One region of the Paenibacillus sp. FSL W8-0919 genome, then DNA from elsewhere that is predicted to be linked to it. Evidence: predicted binding sites of a transcription regulator. Region 1 holds the regulator's gene; each other region holds the start of a gene.
The links. The regulator LexA, encoded in region 1, represses DNA repair genes until DNA is damaged. The targets are predictions, from matches to a motif close to CGAACATATGTTCG.
Positions count from the first base shown of each region.

Region 2: the regulator LexA is predicted to act here: its motif matches at 2,136-2,149, upstream of recA (recombinase RecA).
Region 3: the regulator LexA is predicted to act here: its motif matches at 1,867-1,880, upstream of NST44_RS05280 (YolD-like family protein).

Region 1 covers NZ_JBBOPV010000001.1:5,341,246-5,344,455, reverse strand. Annotated here, with positions in the region: gene NST44_RS24170 (YeeE/YedE family protein) at 1-946, shown strand, start outside; gene NST44_RS24165 (sulfurtransferase TusA family protein) at 959-1,183, shown strand; gene lexA (transcriptional repressor LexA) at 1,389-2,015, opposite strand; gene NST44_RS24155 (LysM peptidoglycan-binding domain-containing protein) at 2,193-2,564, shown strand; gene NST44_RS24150 (DUF896 domain-containing protein) at 2,838-3,044, shown strand.
Region 2 covers NZ_JBBOPV010000001.1:3,670,695-3,673,904, reverse strand. Annotated here, with positions in the region: gene NST44_RS16755 (regulatory protein RecX) at 127-858, opposite strand; gene recA (recombinase RecA) at 1,004-2,065, opposite strand; gene NST44_RS16745 (competence/damage-inducible protein A) at 2,353-3,210, opposite strand, start outside.
Region 3 covers NZ_JBBOPV010000001.1:1,224,045-1,227,254, reverse strand. Annotated here, with positions in the region: gene NST44_RS05300 (hypothetical protein) at 3-311, opposite strand; gene NST44_RS05295 (helix-turn-helix domain-containing protein) at 474-695, shown strand; gene NST44_RS05290 (hypothetical protein) at 682-900, shown strand; gene NST44_RS05285 (hypothetical protein) at 944-1,213, opposite strand; gene NST44_RS05280 (YolD-like family protein) at 1,479-1,817, opposite strand; gene NST44_RS05275 (ATP-dependent DNA ligase) at 1,958-2,833, shown strand; gene NST44_RS05270 (hypothetical protein) at 2,823-3,210, opposite strand, start outside.

The DNA.
Region 1 (3,210 bases):
CGCCTTGCTGATCGCGATCAGCGTACAGAGTATCGGCGTATTCGCATTGATCCAGATGGGACTTATTCAGTTCCAAGCCGGCGAGTTTAACTGGCTGGCTACGATCCTTGGTTCTTTCATATTTGGAATCGGCATTATATTGGCCGGCGGCTGTGCGACAGGAACATGGTATCGGGCAGGGGAAGGGCTTATTGGAAGCTGGATCGCTCTTTTCGGGTACATGGGGATGAGCGCTGTTATGAAATCCGGGGCCCTGTCGCCGGTGAACAACAGCCTCAAAGGAATTTCAACACCAACGAACTCCATTCCGGCCACGTTCGGTTTATCGGTATGGCCATTTATCGCTTTACTTGCTCTGATTACTATTTTTCTTGTCGTCAAGCAGCTGCGCAAGCCAAAAGTGTTTATTCCGTCGCTGCCGCCGAAGCGTAAAGGCCTTAACCATCTATTGTTCGAGAAACGATGGCATCCGTTCGTCACCGCGATTCTCGTCGGATTGGTTGCGCTGTTGGCATGGCCGCTCAGCGAAGCGACAGGCAGAATGTCGGGGCTAGGAATTACCACGCCTTCCGCTAACATTCTTCAGTATCTGGTAACCGGAGATGGCGATAAATATTTGAATTGGGGCGTGTTCCTTGTACTGGGGATATTCCTCGGCTCGTTCATCGCAGCCAAAGGAAGCCGCGAGTTTCGCTTTCGGGCTCCTGATGCCAAGACGGCCGTATCCAGTTTTTCCGGCGGCATTTTGATGGGCTTCGGGGCAAGCTGGGCAGGCGGCTGCTCTATTGGAAACGGTCTGGTCATGACGGCGATGATGACATGGCAAGGATGGGTTTCATTATTCTTCATGATTTTAGGTACGTGGGCAGCTTCTTATTTTGTATATGTGCGACCACGTGCCAGCGCCAAGAAGAAGGCGGCAGTTTATCAAACGACAACGGCTTAGGAGGTTATATTAATGAAACAAAAATTAGCTGTACTTGGAATGGTATGTCCTTTTCCTTTGATAGAAGCGAAAGAAGCGATGGAATCTCTAAAAAGCGGCGACGAACTGGAGATTGATTTTGACTGCACGCAGGCAACGGAAAGCATTCCGCGTTGGGCTGCTGAAGCGGGCCACAAAATTACTAATTTCGTTCAGCTTACGGATGCATCCTGGTCGATTACGGTTCAGAAGAAGTAACGGATCATACTAGGTCGTGACTGAAGTTATCAACGGATAAAAAAATATATATCAAAATGGCCGGTCATTTGTTTGATCGGCCATCCCTATATCAGCCCAACTTGCTAATTTCCTTTCGTCAACGTGGAAATCTCCGCCCGAATAATAAAGCCCGCTCATCCTCTTGTTGAAAGAGGGAGCGGGCTTCTAATGTGTAGATTTTATGCTAGTGAACATCGCGGAACAATCCAATGACTTTGCCGAGGATCGTCACATGATTAAGTCGCAGCGGCTCATAACTAGGGTTCTCCGGCTGCAGCCGGATATGGTCCTTCTCCTTGTAAAAGGTCTTCACCGTTGCTTCGTCCTCTTCGGTCATGGCCACCACAATATCGCCGTTATCGGCGGTCTGCTGTTGACGTACGATCACATAATCGCCGCTGTGGATGCCTGCTTCGATCATACTGTCACCGACGACGGACAACATAAACACCTTGTCGTCCCCGACATAGTGCTGCGGCAGAGGGAAGTAATCTTCGATGTTCTCGGTCGCCGTGATCGGAACACCTGCTGTAACTTTGCCGACCACGGGAACCCGGGCGATGGTGTGGGTAAACAGGTTGCTGCTCTCGGATTCTTCCTGGCCAAGCAGCTCAATGGCTCTTGGCTTCGTAGGGTCGCGGCGGATCAAGCCTTTCTTCTCCAGGCGGTCAAGATGGCCGTGGACCGTTGAACTGGAAGCTAGTCCGACAGCCTCGCCGATTTCCCGGACAGAAGGCGGATAGCCTTTGCTACGAACTTCGTTTCGGATAAACTCTAAGATCGCCAGCTGGCGGCTGGATATTTTCGACATGCCGTATCAACCCCATTTAGTAACGTTTGGGAAAATTATAACATAGAACTGCCGTTCGTACAAACATAAGTTCTAAAATTATTGGAACAAATGTTCGATTGGGTATTGAAACAAACAGGTGTTCGTGTTATTATCGATTTGTAGTTAAGAGAACACTTGTTTGGGGGATGATATTTCATGTTGAAATATAGTACATACCGCAGCATTTATGAGAACATACCGACAGAGACGGATTCCGACTCCGAAGCCTGGATCCATCAGATAAAGTCAAAGATCGTTTCACTTCCATTAACGAAACTGCTGATCATTCTGCTCATCGTTGTATTCGGTTGGACAGGCGCATATTCCGTGTTCGCAGGAGGAACGGAAGAACCCACCGGAGAGAAGCTAGTTATTGTTCAATCGGGTGACTCCTTGTGGAAGATCGCTTCCGTTCATAAGCCAGAGAATGTGGACATACGGGTATATATCGATACCATTCGCAGAAATAACGGGCTGAAGGGTCCGGATATTCAGGCAGGCGACGTATTGTCATTGCCGGTATGGTAAGCGTCCATGCAGGTAACGGCACTCTTAGTCGTTCGGTTTAGATCTTAATATATAGTAGGAAGTGAAATTCGCCATTTCACAGATCGATGAGGTCGTATTTGAAATCTACTATATAATGATTGAATTTGTCGCACTCTTTATGATATAGATCATGACATTCATTCCTTAATATGTTTATATTCGCTGAATGCAAGAGCTTGCAAGGGTGGTCGCCTTGACAAGCTCTTTTTCACATGGTTAAGTTATAATGATATTTGAAATGGAGGAGAAACCATGGACATCGATACTTTGGTAGAACGCATCAATCTATTGGCACGTAAGCAGAAAAGCGAGGGTTTGACCGAAGAGGAAATGAAGGAACGCGCAGAGCTTCGGGAAATCTACCTTAACAATATCCGCAGAAACTTCAGACAGCAGCTGGAATCGATCGAGTGGGTCGATGAGAACGAGCAAAAAGGCGGCCCCCGTCTGAAGCACTAGGTTTTGTCGATACATCCTGAAGGACTCATTAGGGCTTCAAATGATGTTTTATTATCAAGCCGGGATGCTGCATGAACGAAGCACTGCTGCTTCCCGGATATAAATGAGTTGAGTTTAAGAAAACGATGCAGGCAAGGGAGTATATTGCCATAACATCCATTCATTT
Region 2 (3,210 bases), 1.7 Mb from region 1:
TTAAAAAAAGATTCATGTTTATTTTATTATTTATAAAAAGATATTGTCAAGGGAAAGCAATGGGTAAACGTCAGTTTCAGTCACAAGTGCCAATATCTATGCAGAGGTTGGCACCTTTCGTTCATTTCATTCAAACTCTTCCAGTTCCTGGTCGTCCGCTCCATACTCCTGCTCCTCTTCGATTAGACGCCTTAGCGCCTGCCTCGCCTGTTCCCCGCTAAAGCCGCGCCGCATCAAATACGCTCCCGTCTTCCGCTTGCGATCCAGCAGCTCGCCCTTCGTCTGCTGCCATTTCTTTCTTGCAACCACAAGTGCGCTTTCCAGCTCCTCCTCGGCACTTACCTCGCTCAGCGCCTCCGATATCAGCTCGGTCCGGATCCCTTTCTGCCTCAGCTCCTGCTTTACCCACAGGCGGCCCTTCTTATGCCCTGTCATCCGCTGCTCCGCCCACATTCTCGCATATAATGCGTCGTCGATCAGCTTCTCCGCCTCAAGCCGCCGGAGCGTCACCTCTATGCTATCCGGATCCGCTCCCTTCTGCTGCAGGCGCTGCACGATTTCCTGCGATGTCCGGGGCTTCCTTGACAGATAATTCAGTGCCTCAACATAGGCCCGCTGCCTTTCATCCACGACTACGATATCCTGAAGCTCCTCCTTGCGGAAAATGCTCCCCTTCAGCATACGGTATTTCAGCATCACGTCTTCATGAACCGTCATCTCATAAGGACCGAACGATATCTTATAACGTCCTCTAGGCTTGCGCAGCTTCTCCACGGACGTGATCACCAGATCCTCCTGATCCGGAAAATGCTCGATCCCCGAAGAAGCTTCTTCGGTTATTTCACGATTATCACTCATAGCTTCTCCTTATCGCTCTGCAGCTTTTACATACTCCATACCATGGATGACTATTACGCTCCCGCATTACGATAATGCAAAGAAGACCGTCCAGGCGTTCTTCTCAACACCGGACGGTCCTAGCACTATCAGAAATAGCTGGGCATTATTCCACTTTAAATAGATCTTGCTCTTCCAGCTCCTCTTGCTCCTTCTCGCTTGCGCTCGGTTCAGGAACAACCGTGGTCAAGTTGCTTGCTTCCCGGATTTTGTTCTCGATCACATTCGCCACTTCCGGATGCTCCTTCAGGAATTGCTTCGCATTCTCACGTCCCTGGCCAAGACGATCGCCGCCAAAGGAATACCAAGCACCGCTCTTATCCACAATATCAAGCTCAGTACCGATATCGATCAGGCTTCCCTCTCTGGAGATGCCTTCACCGTACATAATGTCAAGCTCGGCTTGTTTAAACGGAGGCGCAACTTTGTTCTTAACCACTTTAATCCGTGTGCGGTTACCTACGACGTCATTCCCCATCTTAATGCTCTCTACACGGCGTACATCCAAACGGACGGTGGAGTAGAACTTCAAGGCACGGCCACCCGGTGTCGTCTCAGGGTTACCGAACATAACGCCGACCTTCTCACGAAGCTGGTTAATAAAGATGGCAATCGTTTTGGACTTGTTGATCGCGCCGGACAGTTTACGCAGAGCCTGGGACATCAGACGAGCCTGCAGACCCACATGGGAGTCACCCATGTCGCCTTCAATCTCGGCCTTCGGCACAAGCGCTGCGACCGAGTCGATAACAATGATATCGACTGCACCGCTGCGCACCAAAGCTTCAGCAATTTCAAGCGCTTGCTCACCCGTATCCGGCTGGGAAAGCAGGAGTTCATCGATGTTAACGCCCAATTTGCTCGCATAGGACGGATCCAGTGCGTGCTCGGCATCGATAAACGCAGCTTGTCCGCCAGTCTTCTGAACCTCAGCAATCGCATGGAGCGCTACAGTCGTTTTACCGGAGGATTCCGGTCCATATACTTCAATAATCCGGCCTCTAGGCAATCCGCCGGTTCCAAGTGCTATATCCAATGCCAGCGATCCGCTAGGCACAATCTCTACCTGCATATGGGTGGACTCACCCAATTTCATGATGGAACCTTTTCCGAACTGTTTCTCTATCTGACGAAGCGCCATTTCAAGCGCAGCACGACGATCTGACAATTGTTCCACAACCCTTCACTGTTGATAGTCTAATCATACCTTGTTTTGACACGTTTGCCAAGCTTTTTTTCGAACATACATTCGTTTTTTTAACCCTCCCCCTTCCCTGCTCATTTCCGGGCAGTCTCCATAAACAAGCAAAACCGCGGCATCATCCTTCGATATGCCACGGTTCTTCCGTACTTCCGATTATACCTGGATCGATTCTCCAGTTCAAGAACAATGTAAAAGATTTACTATTATTATGTCATGCAGCTCCGCATTCATTCACGAAGTTGGGGCTCCTGCTACGCCTGCTCCGATCCCTCCGAGACAAGCCGCCGCCATAAGCGGTACAGCAGCGCCTTCGTCGCGCGCAAACGGATCGTCTCCCGGTTGCCTTGAAGATTAAGCTCGTGCACCTCGGTCTCTCTTCCGCGCTGGGACAATCCGATGTATACAAGCCCCACCGGCTTGCGTTCGGCATAACCGGGGCCGGCTACGCCGGTAACGGACAGTCCGAAATCGCTGTCGGTGATCAGCCGGACATTCTCCGCGAGGGCCTGAGCGACCTCCCTGCTCACTGCGCCGGGCGCATCATCGCCTTCCAGCAACGCTTGCGGGATATGCACAAGCTTTCGCTTCATTTCATTCGTGTAGGAAACGATCCCTCCAAGGAACATCGTCGCGCTGCCAGGTACGGAGGTCAAGCTTTCCGCCACCAGACCGCCCGTGCAGCTCTCCGCCGCGCTCAGCGTCAATCCCCGGTCTGCCATCGTGTCGACAATCACCTTCTCGATCGGCACATCCTCGCTGGCGTACATGAATTCGGGGCCGCGCTCGCGAATCCGCTCTTGCAGCTCATCAAGGCGGACCATCGCTTCGGACTCGCTTGCAGCCTTGGTGGATATGCGGACGGTCACCTCACCGTCCTTCGCATACAGCGCGATCGTCGGGTCGGTCTGCTCGGTGATCAGGTCCGAAAGCCTCTCATCCAAGGCAGATTCCCCGATTCCGGCAAACTTCAGCATCTTGGAGTAGATCGGAAGCTCATCCGTCAGCACATGCTGGAGCAGCCAAGGCTTGGCTTGCTGCTCGAACATCGGGATCAATTCCTTCGGCGGTCCCGGCAATACGATGTAATGCGTCCCGTCCTGCGTGATCGC
Region 3 (3,210 bases), 4.1 Mb from region 1:
TGTTAACCGTTGCTTGCATTGTAAATCACCCCCGTAAAGAACCCTAGTCGGTGGAGCTGTAAATCGGACACCTCCGTGCATCCTTCGGTAAACCCCTCAAGTATGCCTGCGGCGGTGGTCGGTAAAACTGACGCCAGCACACGGACGTGAACGTCGATTTCCTGGCGTGCGCCGCGCTCCGGTGTCCATACGAGAATGGCACGGTTATCGCGTCGGGAATAGCGGTAGCCGATCGGATATAGGTCGGGCGTGACGGTAATTTCGAGGGATGGCGCGTGTGGTCCGCGGTAGACTTCGATTGTTGATTGCATTCTTTATTCCTCCTAATTGAATAATCTGAAACGATTTGGTACCATATACGTAATGTATCTTAGTTCACTTTTCAACATGTAAACTAGTTGACTTGATTACTACTTTACACACCTTGATTGGTATTGTCAACGGGTTAATTTGATTTTTTGGAGGAATTTTTCATGATAAGATTCTCGCTCGACAAAATAATGAATGAACGTGGATTGAATCAAAAAGATATAGTTGAAATGTCGGGGATAAACCGGAACACCATCAAAGCCCTGGCAACAAATGCGAATACGCGGATAGACTTTCCAACGTTAGACGCCCTTTGCCGAAGTCTTAAGGTATTGCCTGGCGATTTAATCGAGTACATCGAGGTTCATCCGAATGATAACGCGTGATTTATCGCAGGATGTCCATTTCTTCGCGGCTGCCCTGTCGGAAACACTCGTATCCGTTTGGGAAGAAGATCCGTCCGGTGAGTATTTCGAAGTCGAACGCGGAATTATCGATCGGTACACGGCCGATTACGTGCGTGTCCGTAACGTTGAGAGCGGCGTAAGAACACATTACTCGCGGGATACTGCGATGTTTAAGCGAATATAAACGAAAGCCCCTCCAGCACACCGCCGGTGGGGCAATTTTGGGTTTAGATTAACTTTTTTTCTTGCATATCTTCTTCGTTGTACTTTTTCATAGCTGCCTCACCTAACAAATATAAAAAATAATGTTCCAAGGCATCATTTATCACACGAGACTTGTTCCTCTTTTTCATTTGGCTAGCCCATTCCAACGGAGCCTTGTTTTGTTTTCGAAGCCTAAAAGCAGTGGGTATGTTTTCCTCGTCGTAAGGAGTCTTCTTTCTCTTTTTTCTTGGTTCGTAATTTTCCTCCGAGTTTTTCTTTTTCTTTTCTGACAATACTTAATACCTCCTTATTTTTTCTTGAATTGAATATTATCATACCTTCGTAATTTTATCACGAATTTTTTATTGACTTCGTTATTAATTCGTGTTATATTCGTTTGTTATTGCGAATCCATCGTCAATCTCGCGTCAGACTGCGTTTACTTTGCGTTTCAATGCGTTATTTTCTCCTCAACAACGGAAATCCCATTGATCGTTAACATACGCGGACTTAGCTGAACCAAAAACGCCTACCAAAACGGAGGCGGTTAACGGTTTATTATCTAACTGAAATGATTTCATCTACTTTTATCCATTCCCAATCTTCAGTCCCTATTGCAAATTTAATTTCTCGCCTGTGAGTATTCAGCGATGTTACAATCCCACTCAATTTAATATCTTCGTATTCATCGTATATCGTTAATGTAATTGCGCACTGTTTGTTAAACGACTCTGCTAGTGCACGCTCAATTAGTTCCATCTCCTGAGAATCGAGAGTTGGTCTCGATCTCCGCCCTTCTTCGTGTTGATAACGGATTATTGCCTCCTTGTGTTCCGGCAACATCATGCGACTTGACTCCCACAGTCCGTTACCCTCTAACTTTTTACGTGTAGTCATTCGAATCGTCCTCCAATCATAGCTGACTCTGTCCTCCATCAATTATATAAGAACATATGTTCCCCTTTCAATACAATGACATAACTTACCGCCTCTTTCACTCGCTAACTAGCGCTATAATGCGGTAAGGAGGCGTTACTATGTTTATTGACCCGATGTTACTTGCAACCGCGCCTGGTCCGTTCTCAGACTCGCGTTTTATATTCGAACCTAAGATCGACGGCCACCGCTTGATATACTCGCAACAGAATGGAGTCGTCCGCCTATACACGCGCCATAACAACGATTGTACGCGCCAGTATCCCGAGATTAACGGTTCAACCGGCGCCTTATTTCCGTACGACATCGTTTTAGACGGCGAGATTGCATGCGTTGATCCGGCGACCGGCAACTCGGATTTTGAGGCCGTCATGACGCGATTCCAGGCGAAGAAGGCCGATAAAATTGCGGCATTATCCGTTTCACAACCGGCCACCTTCGTCATTTTCGACGTACTGCAATATAACGGCCGTGATTTGCGCCGGCTGTCGCTTATGAAACGCAAGGAAATACTCGCGCAAGTACCGTTACCGTCGGCAAGCTTCGGCTTTGTTCCGTATATTGAAGGCGCAGGAGAGGCGCTATACGAGCAGATCGAGGCGCGCGGCATGGAGGGCGTAGTAGGTAAGCGGAAGGATAGCGTATATGAAACGGGGCGGCGATCGGATAGTTGGCGGAAGGTCATTAATTGGTCGTACGCGGACGTATTTATAACGGGATATCGAAAAGAGGAGTTCGGTTGGTTGGCGGCTGTACCGACGTTAGACAACGCAAAAATGCGCCCAGCCGGTATTATCGAGCTAGGCGCAAATCCTACGCATAAGAAGGCGTTTTATAACGTTGTAAAGCCACTTATTACCGGTGAAGACCGCAATTTCGTGTATGTGGAGCCGCGGATTCGTGCGCGTGTGAAAATGCGGAACTGGACGCGGTCGGGAATGCTGCGGAGTCCGGTGTTTACGGAGTTTATAATTTGAAGAAAACAGGTTTATTTTTTATTTCGTCGTACTTCTGATGCACAATCTTTTGATAGTCCAATAATAACGTCTGCAGTTCTACCGCGATTTTTAAATAATTGTTTATTTTCTCTTCAAGTAACCCGAAACGCTGCGTAGTCAAATAGTTAATCTCTAGCCCATCATAGTAGAAGGAAAACCCGCCTAATGAAGAATATTTCTCTTCGAATTTTTGGTAGAAGTCCCAATCTAAAGATTCTATTAGAGATGGGATGAACCCGTTAAGGCTGTTGATATAGTCATTTAAATAGTCAGCATGCAGTTGAAGAGTAGAATGTCTGTCAACTTCATCCGTTTCGATGTCAAGAATTTTTTCGCTTTCAACTTTCAGAATGTAT